Synechococcus elongatus PCC 11801: one gene and its partner. The protein of the gene in region 1 binds, or shares a complex with, the protein of each later gene. Links are inferred from orthologs where the notes say so. Each region holds a gene or a part of one and is shown in the gene's direction. Other genes may lie near its edges. The genes, in order: pheT and pheS.

Region 1 (10,425 bases):
AGTACAGCAGCAGCTTGTTCTTCGCTGGCTGCTTCAATCACCAAATCGCGATCCAGCCATTGATTGGTGCGATGCAGTAACTCAATCTCAACCAGATTCGCTCCCGTCGCCGCGATCGCCTGCACAACATGCAGCATGGCAGCGGTATTGCTGGGCATACGCACCAAAACAGTGACGCTGTGACTGGCATTCGGGGTAAGTGCAGAGGTCATTGAGACAGGGGGATGCAAAGAGTCTTACTGCCATTGTCCCACCCTGTTTGAATCTCCCCCCCAGAGAGCACCCCCACCCATCAGGCGATCGCGTTTACTCCATCCAATACCAGTTAGTCTCTTTAATATTGTTTAAGACTCATATTAGACTCATTTTAAGTCTATTTAGTCTCAAAAATAGACAAAAGGAGCAGTCCAGTTACGTGCGGAAGATGCCAGCCTCTACAACCCTTGTAGAAGCTACAGTTCAGCAGCTCGCTCAGCAATTGATCTGATTTCAGGGATCTCTCAGTTTTGAAGATCGCAGTCAGCGCAGTGGAACTGGACTCCAGCGATCAACTGGGGGAGCTAGATATTCCGGAGCTAAACCGGTTGCCGATCGTGCCGTGATGTAAAGGTCAAAACTGACAGAGAGTCGAGTGAAATCGGTCACATTTTCGGTGACGCCATGCCGAGTGCTCGCAGGAAATAACAGCAGCAGGCCTGTCTGCGGCGGGTAGTCAACCCAAGCTTGATTGAGTGGTGCCTCTTCCTTAATCACTTCGCCATAGCCAACAGCCATGCCAGGCACCAACTCATTACGGGGGCGATCGTCAAAGATTCGTAGGGCACCGAGATCCGGATCCGCTTCGCCGTTGAGGTAATAGATAGCGCTGAGGTGAGCGTTGGGATGGTGGTGGGCGCCGATGCTCTGGCCGGGTTCCGAAACAACTGGCCATGACCGCTGAATCCACAGTTGTAAGGCTTCCGTTTGGAAGCCAAGGGCTTGGCAAAACTGTAGGGCTTGAACTTCCACCTGCGATCGCAGCCACGCAAAATCAGGATGTTCATGCACCAACGCGACGCCGTTCATGTCGCCGGTCCAAGCCGCTTCGCCACTCGGATTAGCCCACAGATCCCCACGCCACTGAAATATCTGCACGATCATGCGCTCCAGCAAGTCTGGATCTGGCATTAGTACAGTGCGAGAGACAGCCAGAGGAAACCAAGTATCGATGGGCATGGAGTGATGAAAGAACGGTTCTTGTGTACCCTACTCCACCGATCGCAACTGGCCGAAGCCAACATGAGCTTCCAGCAATTGCAGGTCACAATATGGGCGATCTTGGCCGTTTCAGGCGATCGCGCGATCGCTACTGCCCATGCCCCATGCCATCGTGCAACAGGCGCAGCCAGCACTGCGCTTTATTCCGCCGGACTATCAGCCTTGGCTGCACCTTGTGGTCAAGACAGTCTTGCCAATGCTGCTGCGATCGCATGGCATCCAGCGCGTCGAAACAACGGGCGTCGAAGAACTGGCGCAACGCCTCGCCCAATTCCAAGCTCGACAATCTCGGCTCATTTTGGCATTCCGGCATCCAAGCACCCAAGACCCTCTCGTTTTGGCGCATTTACTCTGGAAGACGGTGCCGACGGTGGCACGCCGCAACCAAATTCCCTTGCGATCGCCCGTTCATAGTCAATTTCTCTATGATCGCGGCATTCCCATTTGGGCTGGTCAATTGACGGGCTGGGTGCTGTCAAAACTGGGTGGTATTCCCATTCAGCGCGGCAAGCTCGATCGCCTCGCCCTCAAAACCGCGCGGGATTGTCTCGTCAATGGTGACTTTCCGCTGGCGATCGCGCCAGAAGGGGCAACCAATAATCACAGTGAAATCCTCAGCCCTCTTGAGCCTGGTATCGCCCAGCTCGCCTTTTGGTGCTGTGATGATTTGGCTGAAGCAAATCGATCTGAAGCCGTTTTCATCATTCCTATCAGTCTTCAGTACCCCTTTGTTGATCGTCAGAATTGGGTGGTTATTGATCGGCTTTTTAATGACCTCGAACAACAACTAAAACTCCCCAAATCTCTATCTCCAGCCATTGATCATCCCGGTGAGAAACGCTATGCGCAGTTAGCAAGACTGGGACTAGAGATGTTGACAATGTTCGAAACCTTCTATCGTGAGGCTTATGGGCAGAGCCTAGCGGTTGACTCTGCTAAAAATGTGGTTGAGAAGACTGCCTATCCAGACTTTGCAACTCGACTACAACGTCTCCGGGAAATGGCTCTTTCCGTTGCGGAATCCCACTTTAATTTGCCAGCTAAAGGCACCATTAGCGATCGCTGTCGCCGCATTGAGCAAGCGGGCTGGGATCGCATCTACCGTGATGACCTTGAACAGCTCTCTCCAGTGGCACGAGGTCTCGCAGACTGGAATGCTATGGAAGCCAGTATTCGCATGGGGCATATGCGACTGGTAGAGCAGTTTGCTGCCGTTTCGGGCTCCTATGTTCGCGAAAAACCGAGCATTGATCGCTATGCAGAGGTGTTGACCATCATTGCGCGCGCGATCGCCTGGATTCAGGGCCGTAATCCCCAGTCAATTTCAAAGCTGGGGCAACGGATTGCCAAGCTACAAATCGGTCAGCCCATCAATGTCAGCGATCGCTATCTGGACTATCGAAAGAGTCGACGTTCGGCGATCGAGCAGTTGACTGCTGATCTACAAACACAACTTGAAAAATCCATCAAGTAATAGACCGAGAGATTGTTTCAGCTAGGAGTTGAAACAATCTCCAGAAGATGGCAGTCAATACTCGCTAGGGCTGCAAAGAGAAACTAAGTCTTAAAACAGGCGACCATGACGACCATCAGGCATGATCGTCCACCAGTTCGTTTTAGCCATCTTGAGTTGCACGGGGGTCAACTTAGCACCGCGTAGGTTAGCACCACAGAGGTTGGCACCCCGCAGATTGGCATTGCTTAAAGTTGCATCACTCAAGTCTGCTTTTTGCAGGTTGGCAAAACTGAGGTCGGCATTCCCAAAATAGGCTTGATGGAGGTTGGCTCGCCGGAGATTAGCGCGGTGTAGATTGGCCTGGCCAAAATCAGCTCGTTCAAGCTGCGTCGCTGTAAAAATGGACTCTTTGAGCTGCGACCCTTGAAAGTTAATGCCTGGCAACTGAGACTCGCTAAGGTCAATGCGATTCAGGACTTGCTGACTAAAATCGCGCCGGCCGCGCTGGTAGGTTGCCAAGATATCCCGAGCATTGAGGCTGGCTCGACCTAACCCCCCAGTTGTAGGATTCGAGCTTCCTGTCAAAGCGAGCAACTGTTGTGGATCAGCAAGCTGCTCAGGTCGCTGCCCCCCGCGATCGCGCCGACGGGCTCGAATCGCCGCAGCCTGACGCTCTTGGGGAGAGGGATAGCCAGATCCTGTCCGTCCCGAGGAGGGTTTAATGGGCGCAGTGCCGGGCGGTAAGGCACTCAGCCCTTGGATCAAGCTGTCGTGGTAGGGCTGCAGATCCAGTGCTGTCATCACCTGCTCTGCTCGCTGATAGCGGAAGCGCACAGAGGCTGCCAGCATTTTGCCCAGCACCGTCGCAAACGCATCGCTAATTTGCACGGCTTGGCGCCAGAGCAATTCACCGCTGACGGGATTGTAATCCAGTTCCTGAGGTCCTTTACCGGTCATCAGGAACAGACAAGTGATCCCCAGCGAATAGATATCGCTGCTGTAGACCGGCCGCATCGCTAGCTGTTCGGGCGGAGCATAGCCTCGTGTCCCCACCGAGAACGAGGTCAGTGCTGTCAGTCCACTACCTCCCTTGATTTGGCTGACTTGGTCTTTGACTGCGCCAAAGTCGATCAAGACAAGTCGCCCATCAATATCTCGCCGAAGCAAATTCGCGGGTTTGATATCGCGGTGAATCACCTCTTGGTTGTGGAGATATTGCAAAAGCGGCAGAAGTTCACTGAGGAACTGCTTGACGGCAGCTTCGCTGTAGAGTCCTCGCTCGCGCACCTCCTGCTCAAGGGTTTTGCCGCGAATGTATTCCTGAATGAGGTAGAAGCCCTGCGGGGTTTCGAAGTAGTCCAGCAGGGTGGGGACTTGGGGATGGTTGCCAATCCGGCCCAAGGTTTTGGCTTCGCGCCGAAACAGCTCCCGAGCCATCAGCATCATCTCGGGATCTTGCACTTGCGGGAGTAGCTGCTTGATCACGCAGAGTGGTTCGCCGGGCAACTGAAGGTCTTGCCCCAGATAAGTGGCACCAAAGCCCCCTTGCCCCAGGGCTTTGATCACGCGATAGCGATCGCGCAACAACAGGGGCGATCCGCAGCTTGCACAGGAATCGTTCGTGTCTTCGTTATCCGGTTGTTCGCAGGCTGGGTTGAGACAGAGAGCCATGGGCAGTATGTCTTGAAGATCCGGATCGTCTTCAGTTGCCTCCACTTTAGCGGCGATCGCGGCTTCGCAAAGCCCTCCACCCTTTGCCGATAGAATGATTGAGCCGAAACGAGGCGCTCAAGGAAGGCGGTTAGCATGCGGATATCCCTGAACTGGTTGCGCGAGCTGGTCCAGGTTGACCTCGAGCCCGAGGTGCTCGCGGAAAAACTGACCCTAGCGGGCTTTGAAGTTGAAGAAATTGAAGATCGCCGCACTTGGGCCGCAGGTGTGGTTGTTGGGCGCGTCCTTCAGCGGGAGCAACATCCCAATGCCGATCGCCTCAGCGTTTGTCAGGTCGAGATTGGTCAAGAAGAACCAGTCACGATCGTCTGTGGCGCGAGTAACGTCCGGGCAGACATCTGGGTTGCGGTCGCCACTTTGGGGAGTTACTTGCCCTGTATTGACCTCAAGTTAAAACCCACCAAACTGCGGGGTGTGCGATCCGAGGGCATGATCTGCTCACTGTCTGAGCTGGGATTGACCAAAGAATCGGAAGGCATCCATATTTTCTCAGAGGACGCAGATCTCAAAGCCGGGCAGCCCGTAGGACCGCTGCTAGGGCTGGATGATGTTGTCCTTGATTTGACCTCGACGGCGAATCGGGCCGATGCCCTGAGCTTGATCGGGATCGCGCGGGAAGTACGAGCTTTGACTTCTGCCGCCCTGACGCTGCCTGAGGTGGAACTGCAAACATATTCTGAGTCGCCGAGTCTGGCGATCGCCCTGCAAAGCGAAGCCTGCAGCCACTACAGCGGCACGATTATCGAAGGGGTGACGATCGCGCCTTCTCCCGAGTGGTTGCAGAAGCGGCTGCAACTGGCAGGGATTCGGACGATTAATAATGTCGTCGATATCACCAACTACATCCTGTTGGAGTACGGCCAGCCGCTCCATGCCTTCGATCGCCAGAAACTGCAAGCGATCGCGGGCAGTACCAATCTTGCGATCGGGGTGCGATCGGCGCAGGCCGGTGAAACGCTCAAGACCCTCGACGATCAGGAACGGACACTCTCAGAAGCAGCGTTGGTAATTACTGCGGGCAATCGCCCCGTCGCACTCGCTGGGGTGATGGGCGGCGCTGACAGTGAAGTCAGTGATCAGACCACCGATATCTTGCTGGAAGCAGCATGGTTTGAGCCGATTGCAGTCCGACGCTCAGCACGCAGCCAAGGCTTGCGCACCGAAGCTTCAGCTCGTTATGAGCGTGGCGTCAACGTGACCGAACTGCCGATCGCAGCGCAACGAGCGATCGATCTGCTGCTAGAAATTGCGGGCGGCCGTGTGGTCAGTCAGACTGTTGCGACCAGCCAACGCCAGGCTGAACTCGAGCCCAGCATTACCCTGCGTCTCCAGCGCATCAATGAACTGTTAGGTCCCATCCAAGCCGAAGACGATGAACTCAAAGACCTTGGTGCAGACGATATTGAGCGGTTACTAACTGCGATCGGCTGCCATTTGACTTTGGTTGATGATGCAGTCTGGCAAGTGCGCGTCCCCCCCTATCGCCGGCGTGATCTCGAGCGTGAGATTGACCTGATTGAGGAAGTCGCACGGCTCTATGGCTACGACAATTTCGGGGAAACGCTGCCGAACTTGGGCGACACCGAAGGCGCGCTCTCAGTCGATGAGAATTTGCGGCGACAGATTCGGGCGGTCTGCCGCGGAGCAGGACTGACCGAGCTGCAGCACTACTCCTTGGTCAAACCCGGCAGCGATCGCCAAGTTCATCTGGCCAACCCACTGCTGGCGGAATATGCCGCTCTGCGACTCGATTTGCTCAGCGGCCTGATTGATGCCTTCCAATACAACTGGGAGCAAGGAAACGGCCCGCTTTGGGGCTTTGAAATCGGTCGGGTTTTCTGGCGAGAAGAAGATGGCTTCTTCGAGGCCGATCGCATTGGCGGTATTCTCGGAGGTGATCCCAGCCGCGGCCGCTGGCAGCGCGGTGGCAAAGAACAAGCGATTGACTGGTATGCCGCCAAAGGCATCTTGGAAGAGATTTTTGGGCGCTTTGGACTGACGATCGAGTTTCAGCCCGATCGCCAAGACGATCGCTTCCATCCGGGTCGTACTGCTTCGCTTTGGCTGCAGGGCGATCGCCTTGGGCGCTTTGGTCAGCTCCATCCGTCGCTTTGCGAAGAGCGGGGACTACCGGCAGAGGTCTACGCCTTTGAGCTTGAGCTAGATGTCTGGCTCGACCACCTCGATCAGCCCGATCGCCAAGTGCCACGATTCCAGCCCTACAGCAGCTTCCCAGCCAGCGATCGCGACTTGGCATTCTTTGTCGATCAGTCCGTGACTGTGGCGGAGTTGGAGCGGATCATTCGCCGTCAGGGCGGGGCACTGCTCAGTGAAGTCGAGCTGTTCGACCAATATCGGGGTGAGCACGTTCCCGAGAATCAGCGCAGTTTGGCCTTCCGCCTCACCTATCGGGCAGGCGATCGCACTCTGACCGAAGCAGAGGTTGAGCCGGTTCACGATCAGGTACGTCAGTCCCTCGTCGAGCGCTTCCGCGTCACCCTGCGCAGCTAGAACAGTCCTGAAGCGATCGCTGTCAATCTCTCTCTAGTGACGAGGGAGAGTGCTTGCTGGCGATCGCCTTGCCAATTTTTACGACCCCCCTGCGGGGATCAAAAGTCTCCCTCACAATAGGAGCAGGTTGCCCAAGGCGGCCATGGATACTCCTCGGCTTCATCCCGAAACGATCGCAGCAGTCAAAGAACGGGCCGACATCGTCGATGTCGTCTCGGAGCAAGTCGTGCTCAAAAAGCGCGGCAAGGATTTTGTTGGCCTCTGCCCGTTTCACGACGATAAATCGCCGAGCTTCACCGTCAGTCCGGCCAAGCAGTTCTACTACTGCTTTAGCTGTGGCGCGGGCGGCAACCCGATCAAGTTCCTGATGGAGCTAGGCAAGCAGTCCTTTAGCGAAGTTGTCCTCGACCTCGCGAAGCGCTACCAAGTCCCGGTTCGTACCCTCGAAGTTCATCAGCATCAAGAGCTGCAGCGCCAGCTCAGCCGCCGCGAACGCCTCTACGAAGTTCTAGCCGTCGCCACCCAGTTTTATGAACAAGCCCTGCGCCGACCAGAAGGTTCAGCAGCGCTCACCTATCTCAAGCAGAATCGTCGTCTACAAGAGTCCACGATTCAGAAATTTCAGCTGGGCTATGCTCCAGCCCAGTGGGCCAGTCTGGCGACCCATTTAATTGAGCAAAAGCGCTTCCCTGCCGACTTGGTTGAAGAAGCAGGTTTGGTAGTGGCGCGGCGCAATAGCCAAGGCTACTACGACCGCTTCCGCGATCGCCTGATGATTCCGATCCATGACCTGCAAGGGCGGGTTGTTGGTTTTGGCGGCCGTACGCTGACCGGCGAAGAACCGAAGTATCTCAATTCGCCCGAGACAACCCTATTCGAGAAGGGCAAGCTGCTGTTTGGCTTGGATAAAGCCCGTGCCTCGATCGCCAAGCAGGATCAAGCTGTCGTCGTTGAAGGCTACTTCGATGTGATCGCCCTGCATGCAGCGGGCATCGATCACGCAGTGGCTTCCCTCGGGACAGCCCTCAGTCGCCAGCAGGTCAAGCTGCTCTCGCGCTACAGCGAATCCAATCAGATCGTGCTCAACTTCGACGCCGATCGCGCTGGTGCAAAAGCGGCAGAACGAGCGATCGGGGAAGTCAAAGATCTGGCCTATCAAGGGCAGGTACAGTTGCGCGTCCTCAATCTGCCCGGCGGTAAGGATGCTGATGAATACCTCCAGCTGCATAGCGCGGCTGACTATCGGGAACTGCTGGCGCGATCGCCCCTTTGGTTGGACTGGCAGATCGAGCAACTGCTGCGCGATCGCGATCTCGATCAGGCCGACCAGTTTCAGGCAGCGGTTCAAGCGATTGTGCAACTGCTGGGCAAGCTGCCCAACACACCCCTACGGACTCACTACGTCCACCAGGTTGCCGAGCGCCTTAGCCAAGGCGAAGCTCGTACAGCACTGCAATTGGCCTCAGATCTTCGGGCGCAGGTCCGAGGACAACGCTGGCATGGGCAGGCGAGCCGCTGGGAGAAACCCGGCGACATCAGCATTCGCGAGCAGGCCGAAGCACAAATTATCAAGGTTTACCTCCACTGTCCCCGTCTCCGTTTGACCGTGCGACAAACCCTGCACGATCGCGAAATTCAAGGTTTTAGCCTCCAGCCCCATCGCTTGCTCTGGCAGGCGATCGCTGAGATCGAAGAAGCCCATCTCGGTTTGGAGTCCATGTACCAAGTAGAGCGGGGCGAAGGAGATCCAGAAGATTTAGCTGCCATTGATCTCGTGCCAATTCTGCGCGATCGCCTCGATCAGTTGACGGGGGTTCCCCTCGCGAGTTTCTTGGAACTGAGCGAAACTGATCGCGCTGATCTCACCCACCCATTACCCTTGTTGCGAGGTGCTGTCGCCTTGGTTGAGCGGTTACGTTGCGAAAAACGCTGCCGCCATCTGCTCGACTCTTGGGCACGCCAAAGCATTCACACCTTCGAACATTGCATTGAGCGGCTGCTTCAAGTAGGCGTGAGCACTGAAACAGACGCTGAGGCCGAGATTACAGCACTGCACGAGCAGCTCAATCAAGAGGCGCTTCACTTTCAAAAGCTCTACTACAACGAGCGCCGCTACCTACAACAACTGGATGAGGAGCGTTGCCTCAATCCCCAGGCTTTCCGAGCAAACACTACTGAACCAGCCGCGATCGACTCAGCGGATCAGCAACCCATCCCAGCCTAAGGACTGCTCTTATTCCGGACATTCCTGCAAGTGATCGAGGGCGTTTTGATACAGCGCCACAATGTGGTGATCCTGCAAGCGGTAGTAGACGTGTCGTCCTTGTTTGCGATAGCTGACCAGCCGCAGATTGCGCAGCGATCGCAATTGGTGCGACACCGCCGACTCAGACAGGCCAATGGCCTGTGCCAAATCTCCCACGCACAACTCCGACTGCGCCAAGAGCGATAGCAACCGCAGTCGATTGGGGTCTGCGAGCACTGCAAAAAATTCCGCAAGGGATTGGGCAACCTCCGGTGCAACCGCTTGCAGTTCCGAGGCGATCGCAGCATGCGTTCCTTGGCAAACTGCCGCATCTCCATCCTGCAGCGCTGGTTTTGTCATGAGCCTGTAACTGTTTGTCCACCCACCATACCTGAATCAAGATTCAGATGTTAGGGTAAACACATGAACACCTATTCAGATATTCAAGGGAGTTGCGATCATGACCTCGGCCACCCTCGTCAAATGCGCTTGTGAACCCTGTCTGTGTAACGTCGATCCCAGCAAGGCGATCGCTCGTGACGGCAAGTACTACTGCAGCGAAGCCTGTGCTGATGGTCACGCAGGCGGTAGCAAGGGCTGTGGCCACACAGGCTGTAATTGCCACGGCTAGCGGACTGGCGGCGTAATCTCAATAAAAAAACGCTGGCTCTTGGTCTCGGAGCCAGCAATTTTTGGTGGAAAGTTTAATGATGTGAGAACCGTTGAAGCTGGTCTAGAGAGCTGATGCTTCTGTTCGTGGGGGTGATTGCGCACCCCCAACCCACGCATTGGGGAACTAGCCTCCCCCAAGCTCCCCGCAACAAGATTTCGGGTAAGACACATCGGTGGAGCAGCGATCGCAACCGGTAAAACTCGCTGGTGGTAGCCTTGGGCTTGAGGCTCATCAGATCGAGCTACAAAGGGCGATCGCGCTGATCCAGATGGCTTATTCGCCCGTGATCGAAAGCCCTTCAACCCAGACAGCAGGAGCAATCCCACCGGGGGTAACCTGCGCGATCACATCGACTTGGACGATGTTGCGCAACAGCTCGCGGAAATCGCCGGCAACCGTGGCCGACTCAATGCTGCTGCGATCGCCTTGATTGACCAGCCATCCATCGAAGGGTAGTGAGAACGATCCCTGTAGGGCTTGCACCCCAGCGTGCAGCGCCTGCAAATCGTCGATCAAGACCACAGATTCTGCTGTCTCTAAATTCAGCTCCGA
Region 2 (10,209 bases), 770 kb from region 1 along the record:
GCGCTACCAACGTGCTGCGCGTGTTGGGCAAAGGTCCCGCCTTGGTGGTGTTCATTACCGACATTCTCAAGGGTGTCCTCGCAGTCGTTGCAGCACGGGCGATCGCTTCAGCTAATGGTCTGGATCCCATCGCGATCGCTTGGCTAGCCGCCTTTGCTGCGATCATTGCTGTCGTCGGTCATAGCCTGCCCATCTGGCTCAACTTTCGTGGCGGCAAATCCGTCGCCACCAGCCTGGGTGTGCTTCTGGCCTTATCGCCCGTAGTGGGGCTCTCAGGATTTGGGGCCTTCTTACTGCTGCTGGCGCTGTTTCGGATTGTCTCGCTCGGTTCGATCGCCGGAGCGATCACCGTCATTGTTTTGATGCTAGTTCTGCCCGAGCCGCTACCCAACAAGATTCTGGGCATCGCAGCCGGTGTTTACGTCATCTATCGGCATCGCAGCAACCTCGATCGCCTACGGCGGGGCGAAGAACCCCGCATTGGCCAGCGGCTATCGACGAATCGTGAGGCAGGAACCTAGCCCAACTGTTGCGATCGCAGCGCCGCGGCCTTGACTGCTTCAATCAGCGCCGAGCGTAGGCCATGAGATTCGAGTGTCGCCACCCCGGCGATCGTGGTACCGCCGGGGCTACAGACGCGATCCTTGAGTTCACCTGGATGCCAGCCGGTGTCTTGGAGCAGTTCTGCCGTTCCTCGCACCGTTTGAATCGCCAGCTCTGTAGCGATCGCACGCGGCAAGCCGGCAGCTACACCACCATCGCTCAGGGCTTCGATAATCAAGGCGACATAGCCAGGGCCCGACCCCGATAGACCCGTCACAGCATCTAGTTGCGACTCAGGCACGGTGACAACGCGACCCACAGCCGCGAAAAATTCCTGCGCTTGGCTGATCTGATCTGCAGTCACCTGCTGCCCCGCTGCGATCGCAGTCACCCCAGCTCCAACAGTCGCCGGCGTATTGGGCATCGCTCGGATCACTGCTTCACCGGGAAATGCCGCTTCCAGCTTGGCCAAGGGCACCCCCGCCAAAATCGACAAGATCAGGCGATCGCAGCGCAGACTTGCTAAGCCTGACACTGCGGCATCAAACACCTGGGGCTTGATCGCCAGCAATAGCCAATCCGCCTGGGATGCCTCAGCATTTTCGGCAACACACTTCACCCCATAGCGATCGCTCAAAAACTCACGACGAGCGGCAAAGGGTTCACTAACGATCACTGCCGCGGCATCCACCTGACCTTGGGCCAACAGCCGGGCAAGCAGGGCTTCTCCCATCACACCGCCGCCAATGATGCCCAAGCTGCTGATCATGCCGATCCCGACTCAAAAATTCACTTCTGATCCTAGAGCAACGAAAAACCTGCCAAGTGCAATCACTGCGATCGCCCTCGACAGGTACTAGGGGGAGGTGCCGCTTAAGGCGGTGCGGAGAGTCTACTTGTACGCTATTGAGCGGCGTAGCGCGTTTCCGTTGCCCAAGCTGGCGTGGGAGTTGCTGTCCGACCAAAACTCGCCGCGGGCTGAACAGGGGCTGCCACCGGTGTGTCGCTCAGGTACTGCTCACCACCTTGGGTTGTGACGTGAACACAGCTCGGGGTGAAGAGGAAAATGCTTTCGCCAACGCGCTCCTGATGGCCATCAATCGCAAAGGTGCCGCCAGCAACGAAATCAACGGCACGCTGAGCTTGCTCCGGCTCCATCATCGTCAGATTCAAGACGATCGTCTTACGCTCGCGTAGGGCTTGGATAGCTTGGGGCATCTCTTCAAAGGAGCGGGGTTCCATCACCACAACTTCCGAGCTGCTGCTGAGACCAGGCAAGCCAATCACATTGCTGGTAGGGGTGCTGGCGGGCTCTAGAGCGGCCGTGTGGCTGCGCTGTCTCCGGCGGGAACCAGTCTCTGCAGCATCGTTATAGCTGTTGTAAGAGTCCGTACCGACATCATAGGTTTCGTACTCTTCGTCGTACTCCACCGACTCATTGAGACCGACGATATCGCGGATGCGATTTACAAAAGACACGGTCAAGTTCCTCCAAGGACAACGACACCACACTCTTTCCGCCGACCACCAGCGAGGCCGTGTGGCACTGCTTGGGTCTATGGAGACGCAGTAGTAATAGCACAAACAACAAGATTTTGACTGGTCTTATTGAACAAATCTCAGCTTTTTTTTAACAATGGTGCTGAAAGCTGCTTACAACGCGATCGCAGGCTCAATCTGGGAGCTGGATGATCAATTTCAACTACTGGGGCGATCGCGGACCAAAGAGCTGAGTCCCTACCCGAATCCAAGTTGCTCCTTCCGCGACTGCGAGGGGCCAATCATTCGACATTCCCATCGAAAGCTCAGTCAGTTTTAGCTGCGGCGCTTGCTGCTGTAACTCCGACGCCAAGGTGTGCGCTTGGGCAAACAAGGCTTGTGTCTCGGCAGGCGTCAAACCCAGGGGTGGAATGGCCATCAAGCCGCGGATCTGGATGTGCTGCAGTTGGCTGAGTTGACTGAAGTCTGCACGGAGGTCGACGGGGTCCCAACCGGCTTTATTCGGATCCGGCAACAGTTTGACCTGCAAGCAAATCTGGGGCGATCGCCCGAGTTCGCCGGCAATGCGATCGAGTCGCTCAGCCAAAGCCCAGCTATCCACAGAGTGAATCCAATCGAAGTGTTCGACCGCTTTGCGGACTTTATTGCTCTGGAGTGGCCCGATCAGATGCCAAGTCAAATCTGGCAGATCGGTTAGTTCTGCTTGTTTGGCGATCGCTTCTTGAACGCGATTTTCACCAAAGTGCCGTTGCCCCGCTGCATAGGCTTCCCGAATTGCGGTGGCGGGATGGTTTTTACTGACGGCGATGAGCTGGACTGAAGGCGGCAACTGCGATCGGAGACTGGCCAACCGCTCGGCAATTTGGGCCATGCCTGCCTCTGACTCCTTGGCTCGCTACAGAAAAGTTTGCTTAAAGACTTGCTGCAACTGATTGTATTCCTGCAGGCTGGCTTCGCGGCGCAGCTGACGCAGGCGATTGTCAACTAGCATGCGCGCTTCATTGCGTCCGATCGGCTCAAAGCGTGTGCCGCGAGCATCGAAGGCGACTAAGAAAAAGAGGCGCTGAGCATACAGAGTCGCAAAGAGTTCTTTGCTATCCCCAAAGCTGCAGATCTGATAGAGCAATCCGAAGGTGGGATGGTTGAGGTAGTTTTCGGAAGCCATTGCTTGGGGGAAACGATCCTCAAGTTGAAGCGAGACAACTGCTCACTGGGATTCTGTAACAATCACAGCAGCGCTTCAAAAACTTTACGGGATCTTGGCAAAGGCGGCCAGCGTTGCAGGGGCTAAATACAGCCCTTCATCAGCCTTTAGCGAGCTACGACCGCCTGCCAAAACAGTTGGAGTTCCCGTCCTTGCTGACCCATTAGCCCCCAGCGCACATCGTTCGGCGCTTGGGCAAACAAGCCGAGCATGGCTTGAATTAGCTCCGGTAGCGAGAGCGTGTTGGTCAAAAAGCCGTACCACTGCTCCTGCGGCAGACCAAAGAAGGTTTGGAAATGGTGGTTGAGTTGCGTTTCCGAGAAGCGCATCAACTTTTCGAGGCCAAATTGATAGATGTAGTGCTTGCGAATTTTTTCGGTTGGCCAAAGACCTCCCCAAGCCTGTGCTGCCAATTCTGCGGTTGTCAAACTGGGGCTCGCATTGAGTCCGGCCGCGATCGCATTTGCTAGGTCAGGAGCCCGCCGCAGTAACGCCCCGACCATATAGCCAGAAGCTGGATGCACCATGCTGGCCGCCCCACCAAAACCCACCACCGGCTGAGTCAGATCGGGTAGTGGCAAATTCATCGGAAATAGGCAATATTCCTCGTGTTGAATCGCCTGCACCGTCACGCCGCGAGCATTCAGTCGCTGATAGAGCCGCTGTTTGAGACGATCGTAGGGAATAGCTGGGCAAGCCGCTAATGATGTTTCTTCAACGAAGTAGATATCGTTACCGAGATCCATCGCGTAGAGGAAGGTTGGTGGCAGCTGGCGCTCCTCCGGTGAAAGGTGATCGCTGCGGTAGTCCATCAGCACAAACTGCCCGGGTTCAATCGGCGGCTGAGAGAACTGCCCAATGATCCCGTAGGCCGCTTGGTAGGCGATCGCGTCTGACTGAGGACGCTGGATTAAGGCCGCTTGGTGCCCGGTTGTGTCAACTACTAACCGTGCTTGCAGTTCCTGACCTACTTCTGTGGTGACGCAGGAATGGTGCGAGTCGTAGGCGATCGCGGCTGCTTTGCCGAGCTGCCATCGCATTTCGCCTTGCTCACACTGCTGCAACCAGTGCTGTTGCAATTTGGCGCGATCGAAGAGGCCGTAATCGTACTGGTGTCGAACTAAAGCATCACCAAAGTAGCTAACACAGTTCGACCAGCGATGCCCGAATAGGTGCCCTAACCCCAAGCTATCCAGCTCGGGTCCCCAGATACCGTAGGTATTTTCCCAAGGATGGAACGGATAAACGGGGGACAGTCCTTGGACTTTCAAGCCGCGCTGTGCCAGCTCCGCCGCGATCGCCAAGCCCGCTGGCCCCGACCCAATCACTAAGGCATCAAACACGCGATCGCTCTCCCAGCCTTTACTTGCACCGTGATCACCGATTGCGATCCTAGCCCTGCAGGACGCGATCGCCCCTAGCGATTGAGGTGATCGAGCTGGTTGAGGCTGGCGTAGTGTGTCAAGTCGTACTGCAGCGGCGTCACCGTCACATAGTTGCGGCGGATCGCATCGACGTCGCTCCAGTGGCTATCAGCCGGTTCCTGCGGCTCACTTTCTTCCACAACTTCGCCTGCGAGCCAGAAGTAGGGCTTACCGCGTGGATCAACCCGCTGATCGAATAGATCGACATAGCGGCGAATGCCTTGGCGCGTCAAACGAATGCCTGCGATCTCTTCCTTCGGTACGGGCGGAATGTTGACGCTCAGCAGCACTTTCGGTGAACTGGGGTGCGGCAAGCGCTCCAGTAACTCCACAGCAATTTCAGCAGCCGGTTCAAAATCACGTGCTGTGAAGCTCGCCAGGCTCAGAGCAATGCTGGGAATCCCTTCAATCACCCCTTCCATCGCTGCCGAGACAGTGCCCGAGTAAAGCACGTCGGTGCCCAGATTCGGACCGTGATTGATGCCGGAGAGAACAAATTCGGGGAGTTCCGGTAAAAGCGTACCGAGCGCTAGTTTGACGCAATCTGAAGGCGTCCCGGAGCAAGCCCAGACCTGCACAGCCGGATCAAAAAGTCCTTCAATCCGCTCAGCCCGAATCGGTTTGTGTAACGTCAGGCCGTGACCCGTGGCCGATCGCTCGCGATCGGGACAGACAACCGTGACCTCATGGCCTGCCTGCGCGAGGCGGTTGGCGAGGGTTTGGATGCCGAGGGCGAATACGCCATCGTCGTTGCTGATCAGAAGTCGCATACCGAATTGCTGGGCCTGCCCTGACTACCCTAGCCGGATTCTGCGCCCAAAACGGGTTGGGTGGCCGACACCGGCGCGATCGCACGACTGGTAATCTGGACTTTGATGGCTCCGCCGCCCTTTTTGCTTGAATCCTATGCTCAGTCAGCTCAGCGAGCTTGAGGCTCAACTCGAAGCTCTGCAAACCCGTGCCCTCGAGGCGATCGCTGCAGCGAGCGATCGTGAAGCCTTGGAGCAACTGCGCATCGCCTTTTTGGGTAAAAAAGGAGAACTTTCAGCCATCCTCGGCGCGATGGGCAAACTGGATGCCAGCGATCGCCCCCGCATTGGTGGCCTAGCCAACACTGTCAAAGCGCACATCACAACCGATTTGGATCAGCGGCGCGAAGCCCTCGGTAAAGCAGAACTGGAAGCACGACTGATTGCAGAAGCGATCGATGTGACCATGCCGGGGCACTACCGCCCGCAGGGTCGCATTCATCCGCTGCAAAGCACGATCGATCGCATTCTCGACATCCTGGTCGGCCTCGGCTATCAGGTGGCTGAAGGCCCAGAGATGGAGTCGGATTATTACAACTTCGAAGCCCTGAACATGCCCGCTGATCACCCAGCGCGGGACATGCAGGACACCTTCTACCTGACTGACGGCAACCTGTTGCGGACGCATACTTCTTCCGTGCAGATTCGCCACATGGAAGAGCAGGAGCCGCCAATTCGGGTCGTCGCTCCAGGCCGCGTCTATCGCCGCGATGCCGTTGATGCGACTCACTCGGCAGTCTTCCATCAGGTGGAATTGCTAGCTGTGGATGAGGGTTTGACATTCACGGACCTGAAGGGCACTGTCAAAACCCTAATTCAGGCATTGTTTGGCGATTTACCGATTCGCTTCCGCGCCAGCTTCTTCCCCTTCACCGAACCGTCAGCTGAAGTCGATGTGCTCTGGCAAGGCAAATGGCTAGAAGTCTTAGGCTGCGGCATGGTCGATCCCAATGTTCTCAAAGCCGTGGGCTGCGATCCGGAAACCTACAGCGGCTTTGCAGCCGGTTTTGGCGTGGAGCGCTTCGCGATGGTGCTGCACGGTATGGATGATATCCGCCGTCTCTACGCCAGTGATCTCCGCTTCCTCAAGCAGTTCTAATGCACACTAAAACCACAAGAGATTCGGAGGACTTCACTGGTTTTTGTGGAGCCCTTGTTATTGATTAGATTTTGCTGGACTTCTAATTACAACCGAAATCACTCAAGAGATTTAAGGGTCGATCGCATCAAACAAGCCAGACCCTCAATCATTAAGGTCTGGCTGACGAGTTGAAGGATGTGACTGAAGAAGCCGTGAAGACTAGCCTAGGAAAGTAATGTCACTGGCAGTTAAAGCAGCTCCTCCTTCAAGGACTGCAAAGACTCCGCCTTCGCCAAAGCCTGCAGCCGCACCATTCTGGTTAAAAAAGAGAGAGCCATTCCGTTGGTCATAGACAAACAGGTTGTTGCTCTCTAATGCTTGTGCTAAGACTGCATCACTGTTGACAGTTTGAAAGCTCAGCACCGTATTCGCTGCCAAATCAAAAGCGGCTCGAGAGATTTCAAGGCGATCGCCTGCCAAGCGGTTGAAATCGGTGATGCGATCGGCCTGATTCAGACCGAATTCAGGAGTTGTAAACCGAAAGCGATCGCTGCCATTGCCACCCGTCAAAATATCGCGACCTTGACGGCCATCTAGCAAATCATTGCTGGTGCTACCTGTCAGGACATCATTCCCAGCAGTACCGATCAAAGTCTGACCCGATTGAGTCGGTGCACCAGACAGATTGGGCGCTGATTGAGCACCACCGATCGCTTGACCCGGATCATTCAGAAAGCGAGAGTCGCCAGCAGGATTACTGCCCCCATCGCCAGGATTAATCACACCTGCGCCATTACTGTTACCAAAGGTGTCGAGGCCTTTGTTGCCGCCGCTGACATTCTCACCATTCAAGCCGGTGGGCTGACCAAATAGATTTTTGCCGAGTTGTGATTGAGAATTAACCGCGATCGCACCACCTTGAAATACCCCACCAATTCCACCATCATCGACTGGCATGGCATCTCCACTTCCACCTTGCCCGACAGGTTTTCCTAAATTCACTTGAGCGAGCTGATCCAGAATAGCTTCGCTAATAATATTGACGATTTTTCCCTGCATTTCTGGGTCTGGAATCTTGATAGCAGATCCTGTAGCAGTACCTTCAACTGGTGTTCCGTACGTCTCAGTTAGTCTTACAACAGCGTGAGCATAAGCACCATATCCTCCTAAAACTGCGCCTGCTGCAAGTAAAAGAGGTGCGGATACTCCAGCTAATGCAGCTACACCTGCTGCCGCTCCAAGGCCAGTAGCAGCAACCATTACATCGTTAGCAAAATCTTTGACGAACTGAGTTTCCTGAGGATCGTAATCTATTGCGATAAGACTAGCTTTATTAAAGTCTTCAAGTGTTTTAACTCCTGCACTAGCTGACGTACCTAGTAGCCCACTGACGCCATTGTTTTGAAAAACATCCATGGGATTGCTGCTAATGGGTGATTTTCCACCTGCTGTTGCTACTACTCCAAGAGCTGAGGAACCTCCTGAGGAAGTACCAATTGAACCTGCATAACTAGGATTTGCATCAGTAGATACTGATACAAATTTTGGTAAATTAGCAAAGCCTTGATTAAATTCAGGAGAATTGATAATCCTTGTCAAATTCTCTAAAGAGACACCTGTTTTGGTGGCAACTTCTTCTAGCACAGATTGCCAAATATTTGCACCTGTTTCTTTGCCAAAGAGTGCTTCAAAAAGCTCTCAACAGTGAATCCAGTGCCAAAAATAGTTCCATTGTTTTTCTGTCCACCGGGTGTGGTTTGAATGGCTCCCTCGATATCTTTGGTCGGTGCTTTGAAGTCAGGGATTGGGCCCGCAAATCCAGAAGGTGGGTTGAGCTTATTCGTATATTCTGGCGTAACTGCAATCTGAGCAGCAGCTTGTTCCTTAACAGACTCAGGAATGGCTTGGCTAACGGTCGTTTTTTGAGTGATTTGAAGGGAGTCGTTTAGGAGAGTCATGAGCTGTTCTTCTGAGAACACTTTCACTCTCCTCCGATCGCTGATTTGGAGCTTTGTAGCAGCTCACAAGCAACTGTGAGATTGATCACACGCAGCAGCTTTACTCTGGTTCAGCTCGTTTCCATATCCGATCGCCTGCAAATCAGGTCACAATTCAGCAGTACTGATCACCAGCGATCGCTTGCGTTGTCGTCTGCTTCTGGGTAATCAAACAACAGTCCTCTGTCTCACGCTGGGTTTGAGGTGATTGGAAACCATCCATGAGGATGACGCACTCTCACAATGAGGCAGTTCTCCTGCTTGCACCAAGCAGACAGAAGGTAGAGGGTGAAAGAGACTAAGGTCTCAACAGTGCCTGCATCGTTCTTGCTGTTCTGATGGCTGCTCAGTCTCTCACTTGGCCGCGTGAGTTGGCAGATGTGCTGTGGCTATTGCAAAGTCCAGCATTGATTCGCCGCGATCGCTATCCCTTGGTGGGGGATGCTCGACTACACCTTGCAGGACAACAGTTACAAGCCCAATGGCAAGACCAAGATCGCGATCGCCTTGCGGCCGAAGCCGCAGAGTGGGTGACGGCACAGCCCCGTACCTACAAGTTGGGGATCCGTGCGGAAGCATTGCTGGTCTGGGCACTCCGGCAGCTTCCACGCTTTCGACTGTTAGCCTCTCAGCTTCAACTCCGCGATGGCTCGACCTGCTTAGGAGAATTGGATTTCCTGATTGAGGATCGCGTTTTGCAACGCTACGAGCATTGGGAACTCGCACTCAAGTTTTTTGGCTGGAGCGGTGCTGCTTGGGTTGGCCCAGATAGCAAGGATCTGCTGACTCAAAAACTGCAGCGTATGCAAGGACGACAGTTGGCCCTGAGTCAAACAAACGCTTTTCAAGATTGGCTCGAGCAACAGGCTCCCGAAGCCAAGCGATCGCCTTGGCAACGCCGTCTTCTCTCTCGCGGATTTGCCTTTGTACCTTGGGGAAAAGCACTGCCTACCGATCAAGCAGAAGTTTCACGCCACGCACAACAAGGCTGGCTTCTCCATCGAGATCGCCTGCCCTCCGCTGCGGAGTTCCCGTCCATTCATCGTTGGGCGAGTTTGCCCCGTGATCTCTGGATGTCGCGCTACGTCCACGATCGCGATCGGGCAGGGATTGTGGCGGAAGCCCGTAGCTTGCTGGAACTTGCAGCGATCGCCCCCCAAGATACTGCCCAATTCGTGGTGGGTTGCAATGCTCAGGGTATAGAAATCAGTCGGGGCTTTTTGGTCCATCCAGACTGGCCACAAATGGCGAACCACCCCCCCACTTAAGCGATCGCTTCAAGAAGTTGCGAGAGACGGAATCTCTGCCAAACAGACGCGATCACGACCTGACTCCTTGGCACGATACAAAGCTTGATCAGCGGCAGCAACCAAGAGATCTGGTGACTGCTGAGGATCGGGAATCCAGGCAGTGGCTCCCAAACTTAGACTGACCCAAGGGCGAACTCGCGAGCCTTGATGGGGTATTTTCAATTGCTCAACGGCAGAACGCATGGCTTCCGCCAGATGCAAGACCCCTTGAGCGGGCGTATTGGGTAGAAGCGCAACAAATTCTTCTCCGCCATAGCGAGCAATCAAGTCTGCTGGACGCGCAACAACCTTCTGAAGTGCTGTCGCCACTGCCTTGAGGCAGTCATCGCCAGCTTGGTGGC

What was found.
Region 2: the proteins of pheT (region 1) and pheS are in contact, whole or in part, in a crystal structure (PDB 6P24), measured with the Escherichia coli proteins. The link is inferred for Synechococcus elongatus PCC 11801 from one-to-one orthologs.

The regions. Positions count from the first base shown.
Region 1 is NZ_CP030139.2:467,015-477,439, reverse strand. The notes cover bases 4,201-7,237. They hold pheT (phenylalanine--tRNA ligase subunit beta), read left to right. Parts: upstream 4,201-4,519; coding sequence 4,520-6,955; downstream 6,956-7,237. Other genes in these bases: dnaG (DNA primase), read left to right, coding at 7,098-7,237; DOP62_RS02245 (serine/threonine-protein kinase), read right to left, coding at 4,201-4,384. Outside these bases: DOP62_RS02260 (NAD(P)-dependent malic enzyme), read right to left, coding at 1-212; DOP62_RS02255 (2OG-Fe(II) oxygenase family protein), read right to left, coding at 520-1,215; DOP62_RS02250 (lysophospholipid acyltransferase family protein), read left to right, coding at 1,355-2,731; more of DOP62_RS02245, read right to left, coding at 2,822-4,200; more of dnaG, read left to right, coding at 7,238-9,179; DOP62_RS02230 (ArsR/SmtB family transcription factor), read right to left, coding at 9,189-9,560; DOP62_RS02225 (metallothionein), read left to right, coding at 9,661-9,831; DOP62_RS02220 (TldD/PmbA family protein), read right to left, coding at 10,147-10,425.
Region 2 is NZ_CP030139.2:1,232,602-1,242,810, forward strand. What follows is about bases 4,758-7,578. They hold pheS (phenylalanine--tRNA ligase subunit alpha), read left to right. Parts: upstream 4,758-5,577; coding sequence 5,578-6,579; downstream 6,580-7,578. Other genes in these bases: surE (5'/3'-nucleotidase SurE), read right to left, coding at 4,758-5,441; DOP62_RS05895 (calcium-binding protein), read right to left, coding at 6,781-7,578. Outside these bases: glycerol-3-phosphate 1-O-acyltransferase PlsY, read left to right, coding at 1-521; proC (pyrroline-5-carboxylate reductase), read right to left, coding at 518-1,312; DOP62_RS05865 (cell division protein SepF), read right to left, coding at 1,447-2,022; DOP62_RS05870 (YggS family pyridoxal phosphate-dependent enzyme), read right to left, coding at 2,246-2,914; transcriptional coactivator PipX, read right to left, coding at 2,939-3,208; crtL (lycopene beta cyclase), read right to left, coding at 3,355-4,590; more of surE, read right to left, coding at 4,665-4,757; more of DOP62_RS05895, read right to left, coding at 7,579-8,205; DOP62_RS05900 (hypothetical protein), read right to left, coding at 8,199-8,540; DOP62_RS05905 (DUF1853 family protein), read left to right, coding at 8,897-9,826; DOP62_RS05910 (diguanylate cyclase), read right to left, coding at 9,836-10,209.